Regions from separate parts of the Lysinibacillus sp. 10T31 genome, predicted to be linked through region 2. Evidence: riboswitches for the same ligand, from Rfam matches in the RefSeq annotation. Region 2 holds a riboswitch; the other holds the start of a gene.
The links. Region 2 has a riboswitch for FMN ahead of AC1DCY_RS19985 (ECF transporter S component). Riboswitches for the same ligand answer to the same signal wherever they lie in the genome.
Positions count from the first base shown of each region.

Region 1: it holds a riboswitch for FMN, as region 2 does, so the genes downstream of both, ribE (riboflavin synthase) here and AC1DCY_RS19985 (ECF transporter S component) in region 2, are expected to answer to the same signal.

Region 1 covers NZ_JBFTHS010000019.1:78,330-90,666, reverse strand. The annotation lists gene AC1DCY_RS12875 (YibE/F family protein) at 1-357, opposite strand, end outside; gene AC1DCY_RS12870 (YibE/F family protein) at 357-1,481, opposite strand; FMN riboswitch at 1,936-2,061, shown strand; FMN riboswitch at 2,187-2,312, shown strand; gene ribE (riboflavin synthase) at 2,455-3,093, shown strand; gene ribB (3,4-dihydroxy-2-butanone-4-phosphate synthase) at 3,115-3,753, shown strand; gene ribH (6,7-dimethyl-8-ribityllumazine synthase) at 3,771-4,238, shown strand; gene AC1DCY_RS12850 (spore germination protein) at 4,410-5,858, shown strand; gene AC1DCY_RS12845 (sensor histidine kinase) at 6,603-7,907, shown strand; gene AC1DCY_RS12840 (histidine phosphatase family protein) at 8,148-8,711, shown strand; gene AC1DCY_RS12835 (GNAT family N-acetyltransferase) at 8,731-9,579, shown strand; gene AC1DCY_RS12830 (hypothetical protein) at 9,709-10,080, shown strand; gene AC1DCY_RS12825 (DUF2829 domain-containing protein) at 10,438-10,659, shown strand; gene AC1DCY_RS12820 (3-oxoacyl-ACP reductase) at 10,715-11,470, shown strand; gene AC1DCY_RS12815 (QueT transporter family protein) at 11,623-12,132, shown strand.
Region 2 covers NZ_JBFTHS010000040.1:11,731-24,067, forward strand. The annotation lists gene AC1DCY_RS19935 (NUDIX hydrolase) at 1-201, shown strand, start outside; gene AC1DCY_RS19940 (hypothetical protein) at 302-514, opposite strand; gene AC1DCY_RS19945 (sporulation protein Cse60) at 537-713, opposite strand; gene AC1DCY_RS19950 (hypothetical protein) at 989-2,089, shown strand; gene glnA (type I glutamate--ammonia ligase) at 2,202-3,536, opposite strand; gene AC1DCY_RS19960 (SpoIIE family protein phosphatase) at 3,995-5,125, shown strand; gene AC1DCY_RS19965 (ATP-binding protein) at 5,129-5,551, shown strand; gene AC1DCY_RS19970 (methyl-accepting chemotaxis protein) at 5,579-7,273, shown strand; gene AC1DCY_RS19975 (STAS domain-containing protein) at 7,327-7,713, shown strand; gene AC1DCY_RS19980 (sodium-dependent transporter) at 7,782-9,128, opposite strand; gene AC1DCY_RS19985 (ECF transporter S component) at 9,489-10,076, opposite strand; FMN riboswitch at 10,298-10,497, opposite strand; gene AC1DCY_RS19990 (RNA polymerase subunit sigma) at 10,801-12,105, opposite strand; gene sigX (RNA polymerase sigma factor SigX) at 12,102-12,337, opposite strand, start outside.

The sequences.
Region 1 (12,337 bases), on a different contig from region 2:
AGAAAATATGCTAATTTCTTCTGAGGATTCTTCCCCGAATCCTCGGATCATTGACTTCTCTGTTACAAAAACAATGAATAATAATAAAATTACAATCGTAATCATTGTAGAAATGAATGCAGTTACCGTTTTACTGCTCGTTTCATTAATAAAAAATAAGCTAATCCAGCTAATGACGGTACAGGCAATGAGCGTTAATATAATCGGACTATTTTTCTGACTGGTCATTAAAAAGATAGTTATAAAGAGTACTCCAAAGTTTAAAAATAAAGATAGAAAAGATCGTACTCCTTTTTTTCCACCAATAACGATCATCAATATGAATAAAATGGCAGTTAACCATACTAATACATTCATTATTTTGCCCTCTTTCGATTAATGAAAAAAATAGAAGTGTATAAACTGATCGGAATCGTTAAGACAACACCTATTCCACCTGCCAGGGCCCTAGCTAATTCTAATGAAAGGTTCATGGAAAGTGTTTGCCCTAATGGATAAGAGTTTTTCAAATATAAAATCAACATAGGGATTGAGCCACAAATATAAACAAAAAACAAAATACTTGTAATCGTTCCCATAATGTCTTTCCCGATGTCCATCCCTGAGGTTTTCAGTGCTTGGTCAGAAATATTTTGATTTTGCTCAAATAAAGCGAACATGGAAGAAGCCATTGTGATGGAGACATCCATTACAGCTCCGAGTGCTCCAATAAATAATCCAGCCATAAAAATCACTCGATAAGGTCGAGTTAAAAATTGCATTTCTTCATATCGAAGCCCATTCTCAGACGTAATCCACAAAACTAAAGCGCTAATCAATATAGAAATAAATGTTCCTATAAGTGTTGCAACTATCGCTGCATATGTTTTTTCATTCAAGCCGTTAATGAGGATTAAAGAAATGATCGTAAATAAAAGAACACATACCCCGCTTATAAATATTAAATTTATATTTGATTGTACATATAAATCTAATGCAAAGGATAATACAAGAGAATTTACAATTAAACTGATAATTGAAAATAACCCCTGTCTTTTACCAACAATCAGCAAAGCGAAAATAAAAATCCAAGCTACTATTAAGACGAACTGATCACGTTTCACATCTAAAATAGTCCCAGTTAAATCTCCATTTTTGTCTGTATTTGCTTTAATGGAAACAAATAATTTATTCCCAACATGGTACTCTTGATCGAAGGCTCCAGATGCTGAATACTCATTTGTAAAATGAATAAGCTTACCTTTTTTTTCACCATTTTTTAATACAGCTGTAATTTGCTGAGTAAATAAATGATCATCATTTTCATACATATCCGTTACAGAGTTTGATTCTTTTAATTCCGTTTTTATAACTTCCGCAATTGGACGGTCATAAAATGTTTCGTTGTGATAAACGAAAAAAACAGAAGCGATAAAGCAAATTGCGATAAAGGTATAAAATATAACTTTGTTAAAAGATTTTTTTTTCAAGATGTTTTGCAATAAAAAAACCTCCAATGAGGATAGAGAATCTAATCATATAAGTTGTGTTCATTGTTAGAGTTGACACAAACAATAACTCACAATAACACATGATTTTTTAATGTCAAGCAGAATAACAAAAGTGCCATTATTAAGTAACGTGCTAATTGAATAGAGGTTCCAAAATTATAGAATGGCAAATATGGTTTTTAGCGTACTTAGTTAGTTATAGCATAATTAAGTTGCTGTTATTCATTGTGTAAGTTTTTAATTAAATCGCTTATCCACACATGAAATGTTCTTTTTCTACCATGGTGAACCAGAAGAAGTAGCAGAAGCGGTCCTATTCTTAGCTTCAGATAAAGCAAGCTTCATGGCACTTGTGAATGTGAAATTAATTAGAGTGAAAATTATTATAAACAATTATCTGGATAATAGAATAAAATAGTGTTATCGTAAGAAATAGCTAAATAAAAATATCCTTCAGGGTAGGGTGAAATTCCCAATCGGCGGTGATGAAGTAATTCAAAGTCCGTGAGCGCAAGCTGATTTGGTGCAAATCCAAAACCGACAGTTATAGTCTGGATGGGAGAAGGGTAAAAGTGTGAGCTTTTTAAATTCGTTAGAGTTTATAAGGTCTATTTGAGTATGCTTTTATGTGAACTACTTCCCGTCGTTTAGTTGGGAAGTAGTTTTTGTTTTATTTGGCTAAAAAATTGAATAGCAGTAGTTCTTCGGGGTCGGGTGAAATTCCCAATCGGCGGTGATGAAGCAATTCAAAGTCCGTGAGCGCAAGCTGATTTGGTGCAAATCCAAAACCGACAGTGACAGTCTGGATGGGAGAAGAACGATGAGATGACAGCCTATGGTAAAAATATTATATCCATGAGGTTTATTTGTTGACGTCTTATGTATATGAACTCCCAAACCCCTTTATTTTAAGGGGTTTTTTGTTTGAACGAAAATTATTAAATGAATGAAAGTAGGTGGAAAAATGTTTACAGGAATTGTTGAGGATATTGGTACCATTAAAACCTTGCAAAACGATAGACAAAGTATGGAAATAACCGTTATTTCAAAGAAAATGGTAAAGGATGTAAAGCTCGGGGACAGTATTGCTGTTAATGGTGTTTGTTTAACAGTGATACATTTTAATGAACAGGAGCTAACAATGGATGTAATGCCTGAAACAGTGGGAGCAACAAATTTACAGCAACTCGCAGTTGGAGATCCGGTAAATTTAGAGCGCGCTATGTCAGCTAATGGGCGTTTCGGTGGTCATTTTGTATCTGGACATGTAGATGGGGTAGGGAAAATAGTACGCAACCGGCCATTAGCAAATGCAGTCTATATTGATATTGAACTATCAACGGAGTTAACGAGCTTCTGTATTCCAAAGGGGTCCATCACAATTGACGGAACGAGTCTAACACTCTTTCATGTCGAGAAAAACGGTGTCACAGTATCCCTGATACCCCACACTTACAAGGAAACAATTTTAGGTAAGAAGAAGATTGGTGATCTCGTCAATGTAGAAACCGATTTAGTTGGAAAATACATTTTGCATCAACTTAAGCATGGACAGGAACCGCCGATCATCACAAGAGACTTCTTAGCACAAAATGGGTTTTAACCAATACATTAAGAACTGGAGGTGGCGACATTGCTACATTCAATTGAAGAAGCAATAGAGGATTTAAAACAAGGGAAGATGATTATTGTAGTTGATGATGAGGACCGAGAAAACGAAGGGGACTTATTAGCACTTGCGGAATTTATGACCCCTGAAACGATTAACTTTATGGCGACCTATGGAAGAGGTCTTATTTGTACGCCGATATCACAGCAGCTTGCACAAAAATTAGCATTAGCGCCTATGGTTAGTATTAATACAGATAATCATCAAACGGCATTTACCGTTAGCATAGATCACATAGACACAACAACTGGAATTAGCGCCTTTGAACGGGCAATGACAATACAAAAAATGCTAGAGCCACAAGCGAAAGCTGCAGATTTTCGTAGACCAGGTCATGTATTCCCGTTAATAGCAAAAGACAATGGTGTATTGGAGCGTAGAGGACATACAGAAGCTACAATTGATTTGGCCAAGCTGTGTAATAGTATTCCTGTGGGCGTTATTTGCGAAATTATGGGTGACGATGGCAAAATGCTACGCTTTAATGACCTTGTTAAATATGCAGCACAACATCATCTAAAAATGATTTCAATTGAAGCATTAGCAACATATCGTTGTCAACAAATAATGGAAAAAAACAAAATGACAATATAAAAAGGAGTAAATAAAAAATGGGTAAAACATTCGAAGCACAATTAATTGGTACGGATTTAAAAATAGCAGTAATAGTAGGTCGTTTCAACGAATTTATTACAAGCAAATTATTAGACGGTGCATTAGATGGTTTGAAGCGTCATGGTGTGAATGAGGATTCTATTGATGTAGCTTGGGTTCCTGGTGCATTTGAAGTGCCATTCATCGCAAAACAGTTAGCTGAAACAAAGAAATATGATGCCATTATTGGATTAGGTACGGTAATCCGTGGCTCAACAACACATTATGATTATGTATGTAATGAATCAGCAAAAGGAATTGCAAATGTGTCACTAACTACAAATGTACCTGTTATTTTTGGCATTGTTACTACTGAAAATATTGAACAAGCGATTGAACGCGCAGGAACAAAATCAGGAAATAAAGGCTATGACGCAGCAATGTCTGCTATTGAAATGGCAAATTTAAAGAAGATGATTGGATAAATCTTTCCTAATAATAGCATGGGAATTTCAAAGGTAAATTATTCTGAAAAGCATTTTAAAATGAATATATTTCTAAAGCATGGGGAAAATATCCGTAAGTGTATTTATGATATTACTTATAAATGTACTAATTTGGAGCTGGCTCAGTAGGAGATGAGGGATATTTCTTCAATGGAACAAGAATTAAATTTGAAATCTTTGAAGTCACTATTTCAACGCTCTGCTGATGTGATATTCCAAGAGTATTTATTCCAGCAACATAAAGTACATTTGATAAAATGTGAAGCGATGGTTGATGAGAAGTTACTGCAGACCGTTATTGTGCAACGAATTCAATCATTATTCACTACCACAGAAGAGGAAATGTTAGAAGAACATATACAGAATAATTTACATGTTCCCCATCTTCAGAAAATAACAAGTAAAGAGGATGCCATCACAAGAGTTTATAAAGGATATGTTTTACTTTATTTTGAAGATATGAATTTGCTGTATTCAAGTTATATCGCTAAAAAACCGAATCGGGAGCCTAAAGAAACAACCCTTGAGTTAGTAGTTAAAGGTCCGAGAGATGATTTTATTGAGGATGTATTTATTAATATTGCTTTATTACGAAAACGATTACCTACTAATTCATTAAGTGTTGAGACTTATGAACTTGGTAAACGATCCAAAACAACTGTAGCTGTACTTTATTTTGAAGATGTCGTCAATCAAAAGATGCTTGAGCAAATAAAACTAAAGCTGCAACGAGTTGATACGGATGTTGTATTTAGTGGGGATTTATTGATGGAGAGTATTGAGCAGAGAAGTGCAAAAATCCTACCTAGACATGATTATACTGGACGCCCTGATTTTGCTGTACAAGCTTTAAGTAGAGGACGCATTATCATTATTGTTGATGGAGTATCATATGCCATCATTACCCCGGCTAATTCAATGTTACTTTTTAAATCCGGTGAGGATAATGAGTATCCGATTATTGTAAGCTCTATGGAGCGTATACTACGAATAGTAGCTATCTTAATAAGTGTACTTTTACCAGGTTTTTGGCTTGCACTAACAACCCACCATCAAGAACAATTGCCATTCATCCTATTGGCAACAGTTGTTGAATCAAGAATGGGACTCCCATTTCCAACTATTCTTGAAATTTTAATGATGCTTTTTATGTTTGAATTATTTCGAGAAGCAAATATACATCTACCCAATGTTATCAGTGGTTCAATAAGTGTTGTCGGGGGATTAATTATCGGAGATGCAGCCATTAAATCGGGTGTTACGAGCCCTGCCATGATTGTAGTTATCGCTACGTCAAGTATTGCAGCTTTTACACTCGTCAATCAATCTATCGTAACAGCAATGAGCATTCTCAGGATAATCATCATTTTAGCATCTGCCTTTTTGGGGTTATTTGGATTCTTTATTTCGGTGTTTTTCATACTTCTTTATACTGCAAACATACGAGTATTAGGAGTACCGTACTTAAATATGGGCGCAGATTTAAATTGGCAGGACATTAAAAAATCTTTAGTTCGCCTATCTCCTGCAGGTTATCGTACGCGACCTAAATTTTTAAATTTACAAGATGAGACTAAGACTTCGAGTAAGAACAAATAAATGCTTAGAATGAAGAGATCAGGCTTTTATTGGCCTGATCTTTTTGTGTCTAATTTCACTTGACCTTTTATTAACTTGAGGGGGGCATGATAAAATGTTGTTCTCCTTTTTTGTTTACTTTCTAGAGAAGGATTATTAAACTATTGTTTGCGACTAGTGCGGCGGCGTTTCGCTCAAAAAATAAAAATCATTTTAGAAAAACAATAGTTCTTTAGTGCTACTCTAACCTCAACAATGGGAAGAAAAAAGGCCAAACAATAAGTGCGGAAATGTAGGTTTGTGATAGCCAAAACTCGCTTGTGATGATAAAATGAGAACCAATATTCTTATTTAGAGGGTCGAAGAATTCTGAATCGTTTGCATTTTTCCTAATAAATTGGAACGGTGCTTTTAACGTACAAGCAAGCAGATAGCCATTGCCATTCAAACTTCTTTAAAACATCTTGCGATTTAACAACCATAAAAAAAGAAGTTTACTATAGTATAATAGGATTGTTGGAAATGAATGTTTCACTAGTAGAAAGTATGACATAATGTCATTTTCGACTAATTTTGTATTTAACTTCTTTCAGCTGAAGTCTCCCACCTATATAGATGGTGAGATGAATGCGGGTTTTAAGTTACTTTTCAGCGAGTGTCCAACATCCGCTAAAATTAGGGGGAATCAGTCTAAGAACTCCAGAGCCAAGCTCAAATTAAATTAAGGCATTATTCATGTCTATAGATGAGGAAGTGCCAGCTTGTATGAAAACACGAAAAATAAAACTAATTTTATTACTATCAACTATCTTATTAATATTGTTTACAAGTTTAAACATCTTTACATCCTACATAAAGATAAAAAAGACAGTTGAAGAATCAATAGCGAACCAAAGTCTGGAAGCGGCTAATTCTATTGCATCTTCAATGGATGTAGAGGCCTACAAACAATTTTTAGATAACCCAGAGAAAAACGATTATTATTGGCAATTAAGAAACTACTTAAATGATGCAAGAGTAAAACTAGGTGCCTTATTTGTTTATACATTAGAGATTGATAATCCAAAAGTATCCAGAGCAATGATTATGGGTTTACCAGCTGATTTTGAAGGCTTTGATATCGGAGTGAAGTGTACAGTACCCGAGATGCAAGTGCAAAGAGCTTATAAAGGAGAAACATATGTAACAGGAGTAATATCAGATCCTGTACATGGCGCCTACCTATCTGTTGGTGCACCGGTCAAAGATGAAGCAGGGGAGATTATTGCATACATAGGCATTGATATTAGTGCAGACACATTAAATGGCATCAAGGGAAAAGTGATTAAAGACAATCTTTTAATCTTTATTTTTAATGGTGCACTCATTTTAATCGTTATTGGCTCTGTTTTCTTCTTACAGAGATGGTATCAAAAAGAAGTAGCGAAGGAAGTTGGAGCAACAGAAGATACATATCAAGCAGAAATTAAAACTTTAATCACTTCCGTGTCCTCTTTAAGACATGATTTCACAAATCATATACAAGTATTACATGGATTTCTGCAATTGGACAAACCTGATCAGGCCAAACAATATTTATATTCATTATCCAAAGAGGTTCAGGCTATTAAGTCTCTCAAATTAAACATTGAACATCCTGGCTTGTCGATATTATTACAAACGAAAAAACTAACTGCACAAAATCATAATATTGAAATGGATTTTTCAGTCTCAGAGGATTCATTTAATAAAATTAAAACAACGGATTTAATCAAAATCTTGTCGAATTTAATAGATAATGCAATTGATGCGGCAAATGAATTACCAGAAGAGCAACGTAAAATAAATATTTGCTGTAAAGTAGATGACACCCAATATGAATTTAAGGTTACAAATACTGGACCAAATATTGTAGAAGCAGGGCAAATATTCAAGCAAGGATTTTCTACCAAAAAGCCGGAAAATGGTAAAATAAGAGGGCAGGGCTTGTTTATTGTGAATGAAATTGTCAATAAGTACGACGGTCAAATTTCTATCGATTCATCAAAACATTTAGAGACAACAGCAATAGTAACTATTCCAATAATATAGTAAATTTTATAAACTTCCTACAGGAAATTGTAGGAAGTTTTTTATCTTTATTGATCAAATTCCGCTATCGGCTAAAGTGGAATTTCTACCGGCAAAATAAAGAAATTACCGACTAATTTACGGCTCTACCGGTGAAATAACAGCTTCATTATACAAAAGCTGTTTCAACTTTCATATTACATTTTTTGAGCAATTCATTTCATATATTACTAATAATCAAAATGCTATTATTAGGAGGAGATGAAATATTTGGATAAATCAATTCTTGATTTATTGAAAAAGGGTGGATTCGTTTTGTATGCAAGGCATGGCCAAGCAACTGTTGGGGTAGATCAGGCATATTTAAATTTCCAAGATTGTTATACTCAAAGAAATTTGTCTGAAGTTGGGCGAAGGGAGGCCACATACTTTGGACAAATGCTACGCTATTTACAAATTCCAATCAGTTCACCGATTGTTGCAAGTCCTTTTTGTCGTACGATTGAAACGGCACAGCTCGCATTTCCTTATGCCTATATCCAAATTGATCCGATTGGGTATGAAATTTATAAATTGGGTGGAAACATTCCTATCGTTGAAAAAACAAATATATTATCAAATCTCCAATCGATGTTAGAAAGAAAGCCACCGCAGGGTACGAATCAAGTGATCATTGCCCATAGCTTTCCAGAAGGTGTTGGATTAGGGAATATTTCTAATATGGGAATGGCTATTGTTAAGCCAGAAGGTCCTGGAAATGGGTATGAAATAATAAAAAAATTAACTTTAGAAGATCTACTGCTTTTAGGTAGTAGCTCCAATTAAGCTAGGGATGGGGGAAAGCATGGAAATAAAAACGGTCTCACAGTGCACTTTAGAGGAAGTTTTAAAAGCTTGGAATAAAGGCTTTGAGGGGTATTTTGTACGAATAGAAATGAATGAAGAGATGTTTTTAAACCGACTCGTTGGAGAAGGACTATCGCCAGAGCTATCAATTGTCGCATTTGATCATCATAATCCTGTTGGCATTGTATTAAATGGCTTTAGACGAATGGATGGTAAGAAAACCTCTTGGAATGGTGGAACAGGCATTTCTCCAGACTATCGCGGGAAAGGTGTTTCTCGTGTGTTAATGGAAGAAACAATCGCCATTTATGAAAGAGAGAATGTGGAAGTAGCAACGCTCGAAGCTATAAAAGAGAATAAAGTAGCAATTGCATTATATGAGAAATATGGCTATACAATTACAAATCAATTGTTATTTTTAAGTGGCGAATATGAAGTGAATGTTGAAAAGAAAGCCGCATTCCATGTGGAAACTATTCGGCCAGAGCAGCTACCGCATTTATCTTTTTATCAGGAAGATGTTCCTTGGCAATGTAACTGGCAAAGCAATAAACAGGGAGAGGCTAAAGTTTTTTATAACGAGAATAATGAAGCGATTGGCTATATGTTATATAGAACAGTATGGGATCAGGATGGAGCCATCGACAGTCTAGTGCTTTATCAATTAGAACTGTTGGAGAATGGTACTGTAGAACAAATTCCACACTTTATCGCAAGCATCACAAATCACAAAGTAAAACTAGCCACAGTGAACTTTTTAGCAAGTAATCCAGTCACGAGCTATTTGATGGAAAATGGGTTAGAAGTGAAGACAGAGCAAGTGCAAATGAAGAAGAAGATGGCTTAAGAGTTTGCGAGGTGAGTAGAGAAAATTACGAAAGGTTTGAAATGTCAACGTTATGGAAGGCCAATGTTGATGAAATTGAATTAAACTTCAGTTGTATTAATTAGTTTTAAAAAGAAGGTGTGTTAAGTTATGAGGAAAATGCTACTCATATGTAATTTACTAATACTGGTATTGGTAGGTTGTACACCGGCTATAAATACTAATCCTACTGCGAAATATATTCTTACAGAACATTCCCAAGCGGATATTCTTCAATATAATAATTTGATTTATATTAATGCTACAAGCTTGGAATCGAAGAAACAATTAGAATATACGAAGTGTGAGAAAATAGGGGAAATTATTAAAACTACAAATTCCTCTAAAAATTTCAAAGATTTTTATGCTACAAAATTGGAAAGTGGAACAGAGATTTTCTCTACAAATGATAATAATATTTATACAATCATTGCAGATATAAATGGGCAACAAATACTTTATACTGCTTTGCTTGAGGGTTAGTTATCATTATTTGGATTTTTAACTTCTATCAGCATTTGTTTTATGTAACGAAAGTGAAACGGCAGTTACAAGTGTTTTATGTAACGAAAGTGAAACGGCAGTTACAAGTGTTTTATGTAACGAAAGTGAAACGGCAGTTACAAGTGTTTTATGTAACGTAAGTGAAACGGCAGTTACAAATATCTTTTGTCGAGAAAGCGAAGTGTTAGCTACAAATTTCTTCCATCTCTACACCTGCTGAAAGAAGTTAAAGCTTCCGGACGCAATTATGCCGAGGCATAATTGATCAGGTTGTAAACATTCAAGAATTCCAGTATACTAATCCCGATAAAGAATGTAAATAAAGGATGAATTTAAATGACGTTTGAAGAGATATTACCACGCTTGAAAGCGGGAGAAAAAGTAATTCGTAAAGGTTGGGGCGGTGCCGAATTGTATGTGAAGCTTGTTGGACAAAGCGAACATGATGGCGAGGCTTTGAATCCTTATTTTTTAATTAATGTACGTGGTGAGGGCTATACAATGTTCACACCGACAGTCTGTGATTTATTAGCGGAAGACTGGATTATTGTCAATTAATCGAAAGTGCCATCTCAAATGAGGTGGTTTCTTTGTTTTTTGAGGAGAGATATATATGACTTTTGAAGAATATAAGGGCAAGACGGTATTTGTAACAGGGGCTGCTTCAGGAATTGGACAGGCTCAAGCTAGTGCATTTTTAGAAAATGGGGCGAATGTATTCGGTTTTGATTTAGATGAACAAGGGTTAGTAAATCTACATCACCAATATCCTGAACAATTTGCCTATAGAGTAGGTAGTGTGTGCAATAAGAAGGATGTAGAGCAAGCATTTGAAGCTGCAATTTTAATATTTAAGCAGGTAGATATTTTATTAAATACCGCGGGCGTTTTAGATGGCTTTGCAAAAACGCTTGATACAGATGAGGCGCTTTGGGATAAAATTATGAATACCAATGTAAAAGGTACTTTTTTTGTAACCAATACGATATTACCCCATATGGTAAAAAGAAAATCAGGCGTAATCATTAATATGGCATCTATTGCAGGGCTTGTTGCAGGCGGTGGTGGGGCGGCGTATACAGCGTCTAAACATGCGATTGTAGGCTATACGAAGCAGTTGGACTTAGATTATTGTCGTGAAGGAATTCGTGCCAATGCCATTGCACCTGGAGCCATTCAAACACCGATGAACAAGGCAGATTTTGAAGGAGATGGAGAAATCGCAGAATGGGTAGCCAATGAAACGCCTGCTGGACGCTGGGCTCAACCTAGTGAAGTGGCGAGTTTAACACTTTATTTGGCTAGTCAATCAGCTGATTATATACATGGTGCAATTATACCGATTGATGGCGGATGGCTTACTAAATAGTATTGTTCAATATTAAATCCTTCTGCTATAATACGCAAGTAAGCAAAATTCAGCTTGCACTGCGGCACTTCAGATAGGGCGAAAAGCTCTCTTCCTTTGGCCGTAGTTATTACTAAAATAGCGGACGTGCTATTTTACAAAGGAGAATAAAATTGAATACATCTATTGAAAAAGATTCTAGCCGTACTTCTGTAACCGAACTTACAAAGACGGCGCTAGTTGCAGCTTTATATGTGGCTGTAACTGTTTTATTGTCAGTCATTAGTTTTGGGGCAGTTCAACTACGCTTGTCGGAGATGTTTAACTACCTGGCCTTATACAACAAGCGCTATGTATTAGCCGTGACTCTAGGAGTAGTACTCGCAAATTTTATGTCACCAACGTGGGTATTAGATGTACCTATTGGTGGAATTGCGACATTTTTAGTATTAATTCTTTGCCGAAGAGTAACGAAAAATATAAAAAATGATCTTGTGAAAATGGTTGTAACCGCATTGATTTTTGCTCTATCAATGTTCACCGTTGCAGGACAATTAACAATTCTCTATGATCTTCCATTTTGGGCAACTTGGTTTACGGTTGGGATTGGTGAGCTATTGTCAATGACTGTTGGTGGTATGACTATTTATTTATTAAATAAAAAAATTGATTTATCGAAATAATTTAATGTATGACCCAGTACACCTTGGGCGGAGTTCATAAGCTCAACTACTTCCGCCTGGGTCAGAGCATATTAGAACTTCACTTTATGAGGAAAGTCGTATTTTTTCCATACGTTCCTTGTAGCGCATTTCGTAAAACACCATATGAGCCTCTTTGTCCGGATTCTGTCTGCTATATTCAGCACAAAATCCGGGCGATGATTCT
Region 2 (12,337 bases):
ATCGTCAGAGAAGTGTTACATAAAAATAATGATGTAGTAGAAGTTCGCTATTTCGAAACAATCATTAAAGCTGGTCAAATGCTGATACATGATCCCGATGAATTGATTTATGACATTGCGTGGAAATCAAAAGATGATTTACTAGATTTAACATTATCTTTCCCTGAAGATAGACAATTTCTATTATCATTATTTCAATAAAACCTATCGCAATAAATGATGAGAAACTTAGCTTAATGCTTGGCATTACCTCAACCGCGGGTATTTTCCTTTCACCCGCGGGTAAACTCTTATATTATGATTATTTCATTTTTACTTTTTCAACAGCCGCTTCATATATCAATTCATCATCAATTTTAATATATTGATTTTTCGCAGCCTTACAATAGCCTTCTTGTTCTAAAAAATCCTTTAGTTCAGATTTCTTCGCAAATATTTTTTCAATGACATTTTTCTCCGCTCCAGATTCATCATCTGTTCTTTTAGCAATTGATACCCAATATATTTTTGACAAGTTATTTCCCCCTTTGGATCAATTATTTATAAATAATTAAAGCTGAATGTATAACTGTATGTTCCCCTATATATAAAGTATTGTATTTAATATCAACTATTAAACACTCGCTTAAATCTAATAGAGCGTTGTTAATATCATGTTCAAATTGTACAATGTCATTATTTTGGATCGTTACTACTTGAGTCGCTTGCGTCATACATTTTCCCCCTTTTCTTCTAATCATAGAATAAAAGGAATTATTTGTCACAACAAAATGTTTTCGGTAGTAGGAGTAGGAAGAGAAAAAGTAGTACATAAAAATCATAGGGTAATTCTGCAAAATATTTGGTAATATATACTAAGGATACCAAACAGAATTGAGAATAACTTTTGCTAAAACGTATACTTGGTATTTGATTGGAGTGCAGGCTTTGACAACTCTTGAAGATGAGCTTTTTTAAAAAATACCATAGCAAAAATGGAGAGATTCATTTGAAAATAATAGAGAGAGTAATAATACTATCATGCACAGCTATATTCCTATTCATTGTTTTTAAAGCCGTTTATAATGGTGTACTGGCAAATAGATCTTTGATTAAACCGCAAAGTTCAAATTATTATCAAATAATCGATAAAGATTTCAATAAAACCGTAGACGTACCTTTTACTGATATTCACTCATATAGAGGGAATGCTGACTATATTTATATGAGTGTAGATCAAGAAAGTACTTCTCTCAATAATAAAATTGTTCAATATAATCGCAAGACTCAAAAATGCACAACCATTTTTACTAGTAAATTCAAATTACCGTCAGTTCAAGGGGTAGAATTAAATGATAATTGGTTATTGTGGGTAGATACCGATGAAAATGGATGGTATCTGAATCCATATTTTATGAATTTAAAGACGCAAGAAATTCAACCATTAACAAAAGAAAATGAAGAAAATGTTATTAATGATTTCCCCATACTAATTGAAGACTACGCAGCTTGGATTAAAATGGACAGAAAAAGTGAAAAAGCGGAAGTTATGCTTAAGAATCTCAAAACAGACGAAACTATAAGTATAATTAATTCAAATAGCTTTACATTCAGGAATATGTCTTTGTCTGCAAAGGATGGAAAAATATTATTTACTGATGAAAAAGATCATTTTGGATACCTCTATTTGTATGATGTGAAAAGTAAAGAAATAAAAGAATTTAAGAGTTCATATGAATTTATTGGTTGGGCAAGGCTTCTAAATGATCAACAATGGGTTTATCTAACATTTGACGCCCCATCTGAACCTTCAACTGGTGATGGTAAGCTAATTTTTTATGACGCTTCGACAAATCATACGCAAGAAGTTGTTTCGGATATTGATAGTGTAAGTGATCTTAACATTGATTTTAATAATCAAATATATTTATTTTTCAATGATAATGAGTACTATAAAAAATTTAAGATAAAGGATCATCTATTAGTTGAGGATGGTTGGTTAGAAATACCGAATTTTTTTAGATTTTCAGCTGAAAATGGTGTTTATATCCATGACTATGAACTAAATGAAAAAGGCAAATTAATAATTCAAAGTAAGCTAACTAACTAAAAAATGGCTATCCCTATCAATGAAAAATTGGGATAGCCTTCTTTTTGACACTCAATTCCCCCACATTTTGGGTCAAAAAAGTGTCGGAGCACTAATGCCCCAACACTCCCCTTCAATACATTTTTAAATATTCTTCCCGCTCCCAGTTATGGACACGTGTGCGGTATTTATTCCATTCTATTTCTTTAGCAGCAGTGAATTTTTCAAAGATATGATCTCCAAGCGCTTCACGTACGATATGATCCATTTCTAGTTCAAGGAGTGCGTATTCCAATGACGATGGGAGGCTGTCGATACTGTTCAATTCACGTTCTGCTCGTGACATTTTATAAATATTGCGATCTACAGCATCCGGTGGTGTGAGATCTTTGCGAATGCCATCGAGCCCAGATGCTAAAATAACAGCCATCGCTAAATATGGATTTGCTGCTGGATCGACAGAACGCAACTCAATTCGTGTTGATAGTCCCCTTGAAGCTGGAATTCGAATAAGTGGTGATCGGTTTTGTGCAGACCATGCTACATAGCAAGGAGCCTCATAGCCTGGCACTAATCGTTTATAGGAATTAACAAGTGGATTTGTTATAGCTGTAAAGCCGTGTACATGTTTTAGTATCCCGGCCATAAAGCTACGTGCTGTTTGGCTTAATTGCAATTCTGCACGATCATCATAAAACGCATTATTATCCCCTTCAAATAATGATAAGTTAAAATGCATTCCAGACCCATTAACACCATATAGTGGCTTTGGCATAAAGGTTGCGTGCAGTCCATGCTGTGCTGCTATCGTTTTTACAACAAGCTTAAACGTTTGAATATTATCACATGCTTCGATCGCACTTGCATACTTAAAGTCGATTTCATGTTGACCTGGTGCAACCTCATGATGTGATGCCTCAATCTCAAAGCCCATTTCTTCTAACTCTAATACGATATCACGTCGACAGTTCTCCCCTAAGTCAGTTGGGGCTAAGTCGAAGTACCCACCACTATCATTTAACTCAAGTGTTGGATGCCCTTTTTCATCTAGCTTAAATAAGAAAAATTCTGGCTCTGGTCCTAAATTAAATGAGCTAAAACCTAACTCCTCCATCTCCTTTAACACCCTCTTCAGATTGGAGCGTGGGTCACCTTCAAATGGTGTACCATCTGGTCTAACAATATCACAGATAAAACGAGCCACTTTGCCTTTTTCAGCAGTCCAAGGAAAAATTACGAAAGTATCACGGTCAGGGCTCAAGTACATATCTGATTCCTCAATGCGTACAAAACCTTCAATTGAGGAACCATCGAACATAATTTTATTGTCCAATGCTTTTTCTAATTGGCTAACTGGTACTTCAACGTTTTTTATTGTTCCTAATATATCAGTAAATTGTAGGCGAATAAATTTAACATTTTCTTCCTCAACACGACGTTTAATATCTTTTTTTGTATAACGTTTCATTTTTCACCACTCCAATGTAATTTTTATTAACACAATTCTTTTGTAACTGTTTTTAAAATACATTAAAAGGGTGTAAAACACAATATCTATGTAAGGTTTTATTACATGCATTTTATCGAATATATTAATCTTTTTTACAGATGGATAGAGTCACTCTCCCATCCCTTTTATCACATAAGGTCTTTAGACTCATCATACTGTAGTTTAACTAAAAAAATTTTGACTTTATTGCTAGATGCAAGAACTTTTTTTCCATATTTTATATCACATTAGTCTTGTATAATGTCATATTTATTGGTAAATTTATAGCAAATTAGAATTTCTATATTATTCATCATATAAGTAAATATGGCGTATATATTATAGTCGGAAATTATCATATCCATTTTACCTTGGCGCAATTGCGTCCGAGGCAATATATCTTCTGAAAGATACATAAGGCGGTGAATGTAAGAAGCATGTCAGTACTAATTATTGGCAGCGTAAGTAATGATGTGTTGCGTCTGCAAAAATATTCTCATCGTATCGGCATCAAAAATATTCATTGCTTTACAACAACTGACGCAGCAATGAATTATTTATCAGATTCTTTGAAAGAAGAGCTGGAATTAATTATTCTCGATGCAAAAATGACGCTTAAAAATTGCGAGAACATCTGTCAACAAATTGAGAAACTAAAGAGCTGGCTTGATGCCCCTATCCTTCTTTCTACTACTTATGAAAAAAGCATTACAATTGATAGGGTTTTTGAAGCTGGGATTTTCGATTTCATTTTAAAACCATTTGATTTCACCCAGTTTAAAACTCGGATTCAGGTGGCCCTTACATATCAAAAGGAAACCAAGCTACGAAAGCAGCAAGAAAGCATTATTCAAAAAGATTTAATTGTCGCGAAGAAATTTCAAAAAAATGCACTATCTCCCTCATTGAATCTTGAGCATATTCAGATTGATGGGCTTTATGTTACATCCAACACATTAGGAGGTGACATGTACTGCTGGTTTAAGATTAATGAACATTTAACTGCCATTCTTCTTTACGACGCAATGGGACATGGCATTGCCGCATCACTCGTTACAATGTCCATTAGATCTTTGTTAAAGGGAATAATCACGAAATTAATTGATCCAGTTTTAGTAATCCGAGAACTTAACCGACAAATTTACGAGTTATTTTCTGATGAAGATATGGACCGTTTTTTAATGACAGCTATCTACATACTCATTGATACGAAAAACGGAACTGTACACTATGTTAATGCGGCTCATCCATCTGGTTTCTTATTTGGAAAATACGGAGAGACGGTGTTCCTCCCAGCAAATACACCTATCTTAGGGCTATTCCCAACTATTCATATTAATAAAAAAACGATACCTTTATCCGGATGGCATCGCATAATACTTTATACAGATGGCTTATTGACAATCAATGAGCAACGCGTAGTTGATATGGACTTTTTCCATTCTTATGCTTCACAAGATAATGGCTACGCCTTACAAAAATTTTCTCAAAAATATGATTTATTCGACAATGATTACAGCGATGATATAACAGTAGTTTCAATAACAATTACATTACAGGGTCGGTGATTGATGATGGAATTCACACTCAATGTAAATCCTGATACACAAGCTATAGCTTATGTAGATCAAATTATGGAGAATTATACTAATGTATATAATCTACCTTTTAAAAGAGAATTACGATTTGTCGTACATGAATTAGTTATAAATGCTGTGGCAGCTAGTGAAAAGATAGAGCCATACTCCAAAAAAGCAATTCAAGTACACGTATCCTGCTCTAATGAAGAAATAAAAATAACCGTTACCGATGAAGCGAAAGGTATTGCAGAAAATGATTGGGATAAGGTTCTACAATTTGATTTGAACGAACCCGATTATTCAGATCGCGGGCGAGGTTTATTTTTTATTAAAAATATGGTCGACCATATTTGGTTTGAAAATATTTCTGAAACGAAATTTTTAGTTGGTATTTCAAAAAAGATTCATGTATAAAGTAAACGTATAATTGGAGGAGTTTTCATGAAGCTGTCAATCCGAAAAAAAATGAGCCTGTTAATATTCGGGTGTATTTTGCTACTTACTACACTTTTAGCAGGAATAAATTTTTATGTTGCCAAAAAAAATCTTTTAGAAAGTGCAAATACAAAGCTTTTATCAGATATTCAATTAGGCTATGAATATTTAGATGCTAAATTCCCCGGAGAATGGTCCATCAAAAACAATCAATTGTATAAAGGCGATGTCAAAATGGCAGACAATTTCGAGGTAGCTGATAAAGTTGGAGAGCTTACCAACGGGAATGTCGTCTCAATCTTTCAAAACGATACTCGCATTAGTACAAATATAGTCGAAAATGGAGAACGCGCATTAAATACAAAGGTTTCTGATGAAGTTGCGAAAGTTGTGTTAGAAGAAAAAAAACGTTTTATCGGATCAGCAAATGTCTTGGGTAGTATGCATCAAGGAGCCTATGATCCAATTTTAAATAGCCAAGGAGATGTTATTGGCGTATGGGCAACAGCTGTACCTACCGCTCCATATATAAGTATTGCTACAAAGTCTGCACTTGAAAATGTAGCGATCTCCTTAGGAATTGCCATTTTAATGATTGTTGGGATTAGTTGGTTTTTACAGCGACAAATCATCACACCCATTAATATTTTAAGTACAAATGCCAAAGATTTAGCAGATTTAAATTTAAATGTAAAGTTATTAAACCCTAAAGGTAAAGATGAGATTGCTGTTTTAGCAAATGCCTTTAGTGATATGAAGAATCGTTTAACGGAAACGATGACAATCGTAGCTGGTAGCGCCAATCAAATAGCTAACTCATCGCATTCATTAGCAGAATCATCACATCAAACAAGTGAGGCTTCTAACCAAATTGCACTTACGATGAATGAAATTGCAGTTGGTACTACGACTCAATCTGATCAAGCCGAACAAATAGTGTCGATGATGCAAAAAACAATTGAAGAAGTATCGAGCAGTTTACAAAAGGCCGAGAATACGTTAAATAGCGCTATAGAATCAACCCATTTTGCACGTCAAGGTGAAGAGGCGATCAATGAAGCTATAAAACATTTAAGCGATGTCACACAAACAGTGTCTTACGCGACAGATTCTATCCAAAAACTAGGTAAACGCTCTGAAGAAATTGGCGGCATTATTACTATTATTACGGGTATCGCAGAGCAAACAAATCTACTTGCCCTCAATGCAGCCATCGAAGCAGCACGGGCAGGCGAGCAAGGAAAAGGATTTGCCGTTGTTGCATCAGAGGTACGCCAGTTAGCCGAACAATCAAGTTTAGCATCAGGACGAATTACAAATCTCATTAAAGATATTCAGGCTGAAACCTCTGTGACAGTACGCACGATGGAAAGTAATTTGCTAGCAGTAGAGGAGCAAGTAACAATTATCAATAAAGGAGGAACTGCATTAAAGGAAATAGTTGAAAAGGTCGAAGAAACAGAAAAAGGCGTTGAGCAAATGAAGGCTGCATTTACGCATGTCAACAACAACTCCTTAGGGGTTCAAAAAGCCATTCAAGATATTTCCCGCATCATTGAAGACTCCGCTGCAGCAACAGAGGAAATTGCCGCAACATCAGAGGAACAATATGCAACCGTTGCAGAAATTACACAAAGTTCAGATGAATTAGCATCGATTGCTGATAAATTACAAAATGAAGTCAATAAATTCAAATTTTAATTTCTAAAGAATTAGAATTTTCTAACACGAAAAGAAAATGGAGGCTCTATAGTATGAATCAGAAGAAAATTGCGATGGATATTGACACAAAGGCTGATTATATTTTGATTGCGTTTACTGGTGATTTAGAATATGGGTTGATTGAAGAGATAAAAATCGAGCTTCAATCGTTAAGCTTGGAAACAAAGCATGGATATATTATCGATATGCAAAAGGTTACAAACATCGATAGTACCGGCTTTGGCATGATTGTCAATTTCGCAAAGAAAGTATCTGTAAAAGAAAAGAAAATCGCCATTATTGTTGCCGATGATTTCATTCGCAATTTGTTTGCTATTTCACAAGTCGATAAAGTATTCCCTATTACTAAAAGCGAAGAACAAGCAAGACAGATCATTAGAGAAGGCTGGCTAGGTGAACTATCGCTTAGTGAATACTAACCCTATTGTTGCCCCCCAAACATAAAAGTAGGTTGCATTCCTATTAAACGGAACGCAACCTACTCTCTTTAATATTGTAAAAGCATATTGACAAACACAACGATAATCACAAAGGGTACTACTATTAACATCAGTAGTCGATACGTCGAATAGAACCCCTGTCCCATTTGACTTCCTATTAATAATTCCTTCTTCACAAATTCTTTATCAACTACATACGCAATAAAGATAGCAATCAATAAGTTACCCAACGGCAGCATTAAATTAGAAACTAAAAAGTCAGTTGCATCAAAAATTGTTTTTCCAAAGATTGATACGTCCGCTAATGTACTTGATGAAAGCGCTGCAGGAATCGCCGCAATAAAAACTACTACACCTAGTAGCATCGTCAAAGCAGAACGAGACATACGCCCCTTCTCCATAAATGCCGCTACGATAATCTCATATAGACTGAAGGAAGAAGTTAGTGTTGCGAATAAAAATAATAATAAAAACATCGCTAAGAATATTTCACCAAATGGCATTTGACTAAATGCTGTTGGCAGAACCATAAATAGTAAGCCAGGTCCAGATGCTGGTTCTAAATCAAAGGCAAATACAACAGGGAAAATTGCTAATCCTGCTAAAAACGATACAAGCACAGTGAGAAGAACAACGGAGCCTGCAGAATTAGGTAAGCTCACATCTTTCTTTAAATAGGAACTGTACGTCACAAGACAAGAAAATCCTACTGCTAAACCAAAGAAGGACTGCCCTAACGCTTCTAATATAGCTTTTCCAGTTATATTGGAAAAGTCAGGCCACAAGAAGAACTTAACCCCCTCCATTGCCCCATCTAATGTTAAAGCCCGTACAACAAGCACAATAAACATAATGAATAATAAAGGCATCATCCACTTACTGGCTTTCTCTATGCCATTTTGTACTCCAAGTGAAATGACTAGAACATTTACTAGTGTAAACAATCCTAAACCGAGTAATGTAATCCAAGGTGTTCCTACAATCTTTCCAAATAGTTCACTAGGATCATTAGCAGGATCAATAACTGCCCCAGTTACACCAAGGCCACTATATATAAAAATCCAACCTCCTACAACACTGTAAAAAGTTAATAATAAAAAACAGCCAAGCACACCTAAACGACCAACCCAGGCCCATCCTGTTTTCGTTGGTGCAATTTTTTTATATGCAGTCACAGCTTCAGACTGTGTACCACGACCTAAAATATATTCCGATAATAACATCGGTAAACCAATCAGCAATGTAAATAGAACAAAAATAAGGAAAAACGCTCCCCCACCACTTTGTCCAGTAACATAAGGAAGCTTCCAAATTGCCCCTAGTCCGATTGCAGCTCCTGCCGATGCTAAAATAAAGCCTAGTTTACTAGACCACTGACTCTTTTTTTCGCTCATCTCTTCAAACTCCTCTAACTGCCTAAACTCTTCCTTATTCTACATGAAAATATTATGCTTTACTAGATGTTACTTTCGGGCAATAATATCCAACACTTCTCTCTTAGACTGAGTTCCTCTAATTCAGCGGATGTCTTTTGTACCGAAAGCGTAGCGACAGGTACAGATGTTTGAACACCCGCCGAAATGACTTAAAACCGCGTTTATCTCACCATCTATAGAGGTGAAAGACTTCTGTAGCTGACGCTTCGTTTTCTATACCAAAATAATTGTAACTGCCGTTTCACTTTCGTTACAAAAGACTAATGCTGAAAGAAGTAAAAAACCTCGAGCGCTTAACAGCTCGAGGTCTCATCCTAATTATTTTGTTAAATACATAGAACGCTGATGATTAATCCATTTACGCATTGTTGTGAATAGTAATGCCATGATGATAGTAATTAAAATACCTTTCACAATGTTAAATGGCAAAATACCAGCTACGATCATTTTATATAGTGAATCACCTACAACAGGCTCCATACCTAAAAAGTAAGTGTACATAGGTAAAAATACTGCATAGTTAAGAATGCTCATTCCAACTGCCATTATGATTGTTCCAGCAGCTAAACCTCCGATAAGGCCTTTAACTGTTTTGGAGCGATTAAAAACAAAGCTCACTGGTAGAATAAATAAAATACCTGTTGCAAAGTTCGCGATATGTCCTACCGGTACTCCTGTTGGCGTGCCTGAGAAAACCCAGTCCAACACATTCTTAAAGAATTCTACTAAAATACCAGCTACAGGTCCCATTGTGATCGCTGCTAGTAATGCTGGCATATCACTGAAGTCTACTTCCAAAAATGCTGGAAATGGTGGAATTGGGAAATTAAAAAGCATTAATAAAAACGAAATACTGCTCAGCATGCCAATCGTAATATACGATTGAAGTTTAACATTTTTCTTCATAGAAAACTCTCTCCTCTTTGCTGATTCAATCTCGCAAGAAGAAAGGTTACGACCTAATCAATAATTATCATGAAAAAACCCTTATGCAAAAGAGCATAAGGGAGAATAGGCATGATTAAAGAACGCCATTAATTAACTATTTTAGAGCATACGTTGTGTGAAGCCACATCGAATAAACGCTCGTTCATAGCTAAATTCATAACAATGAATGACGATCGTACCTCCATCTTCTCCCATCCAGACTTTAACTGTCGGCCTTGGAATTGCACCAAGTCAGCCATGCAAAAAAAATTATTTGCACAGGTCGCGGGCTGAAGAGCATTTAGTAAATCAAGCGAGCTAATATGTCTTAAAGGAAATATTAGCGATTTACAACTCTATTACCGCCGGTCGGGATTTTCACCCTGCCCCGAAGATGAATCAATATTTTTTTGTTTCATAGCCTTACTATAATGAATTATTAGAGAAAAGTAAATAGCTTTGCTCAAAAAATTCCGATCAAACTTGTATGCTTTATAAATACTCGGCTAATAGCGCCTTATAAAATGTAGGGATTTTCTGCATGCTTATTGATTATTAGTCTTCACCAATTGGCAATTTATCGCTAACGTAGCTTTTTTGCTATTGGAGTCATAAAATGACAAAAGCATTCACGCACATATAGCGGCGAGAATGCTCCAAAAAATTTATTTACTTTCTGTTCGTCTATTTGTTGTTATGCTATTTATGGCATAAATCGTTTATTAGCTCCTACAGGCTTGGGCAAGAAATTTTTTAAATCAAATCCCTCCCAGTTCTCTTGTACAACATTATCTATACGTATTTGTTGATCAAAGCTTGCTGCAGTTAACATCATAGCTTCAATTAATTGAGTAGCACGGACCGCGTCCATTGTCGTTAAATCAAGCGGCTCATCAAATGTTACTATAACGCCTTCTGCTACCTCTTTCACTGTGTATGTTACATTTTCCGGTACAACTGAAACGTATACATCATCATTTTTATTTCGCATAGCGGTAAGTGCCTCTGTTACAGTGGAAAAAGTTTTGCGAGAATCGGGTGATAAATATTCAGCTCCACTTTCATCTTTATATAAATAATAATTAAAATGATTTGAGCTTGTTAATGACATGTGCTTACTTGGCTCTTCTTCCTTAGAAAACTCGTAGGCTGTACCATCAGGATTTTCAAACTCAACATCTTTATACTCTGAATCTGAGAATGTATCCTGTAAAGTATCTAAATATTCATTAGTATTTGCTGAAGCAACATCATAAACATTTTTCTCCGGCAATACATGAACTAGTTTATCGCCCTTCTCCTTCAATTCTCCTTTATATGGATGATAGTTAGTAAGACCATTTGGTTTCTCATCAATTTGTGGCGCATACTTTTCATACATTTGTAATGTTGTAGGCTTTTTATTCGCAAAATCAGTAGCAACTCGTTCATTTGGAATGATATACGTCATCGGTACACTTTTCTTATCACGATTTGCCAAACCAATATGGAACACTACTGCATCTGTTAAATCTTCCTCATAAACAGATGATCGTAGAGACATGATCCGTGAATGTTCTGCTACTATGTTGGATTCCATAATCTTATCATGGTTGACAGAGCTTTTCGCCGCACGACTATCCTGCGATGTTGAATATTGAGAGGGTTCAGGAGCATTAGCCTGGTCCATTTTTGTATTATTATTATTTATGAACATGGAACCTGTAAGTACTGTTAAGGCAAAAATAGCTGCAACACTCATAAAGATCGGCCATTTACGAACTTTCTTTTTTGTTGTCGCTGTCTCGGAACTTTCTTGTTGCGTATAAATACTGTGTTGTTGCTCTTGCGATGTTATTTCATCATCTATTGGTTGTTGTATAGCTTCTTGAAGATGGACATTATCCTGCAAGCGAGCATCTGCCAATAATCGATTTAATATTTCTTCTTTCGAACGGCGGTCAGAAAGCTTAGGGGCATTATTCAATACATTTTCCAGTTGGTCATCATCAAATTGGTTATGTGTCATTGCCGTTTCGCCTCCTGTTCTCTAACCTGTTGTAGCTGTTGCCTTAAAAATTTAATGGCACGATGCTGAGTGGTTTTTACCTTCGCTTCTGTCCAATCTAGTATTTGCGCTGTTTCTGCAATCGATAAATCTTGAAAGTAGCGCATAATAATAACCATTTTTTGGTCACCTGTACAGTGTTCAAGTGCTGATTGCACCTGCATAAATTCATCACTGGCCTGCAGCACTTCTT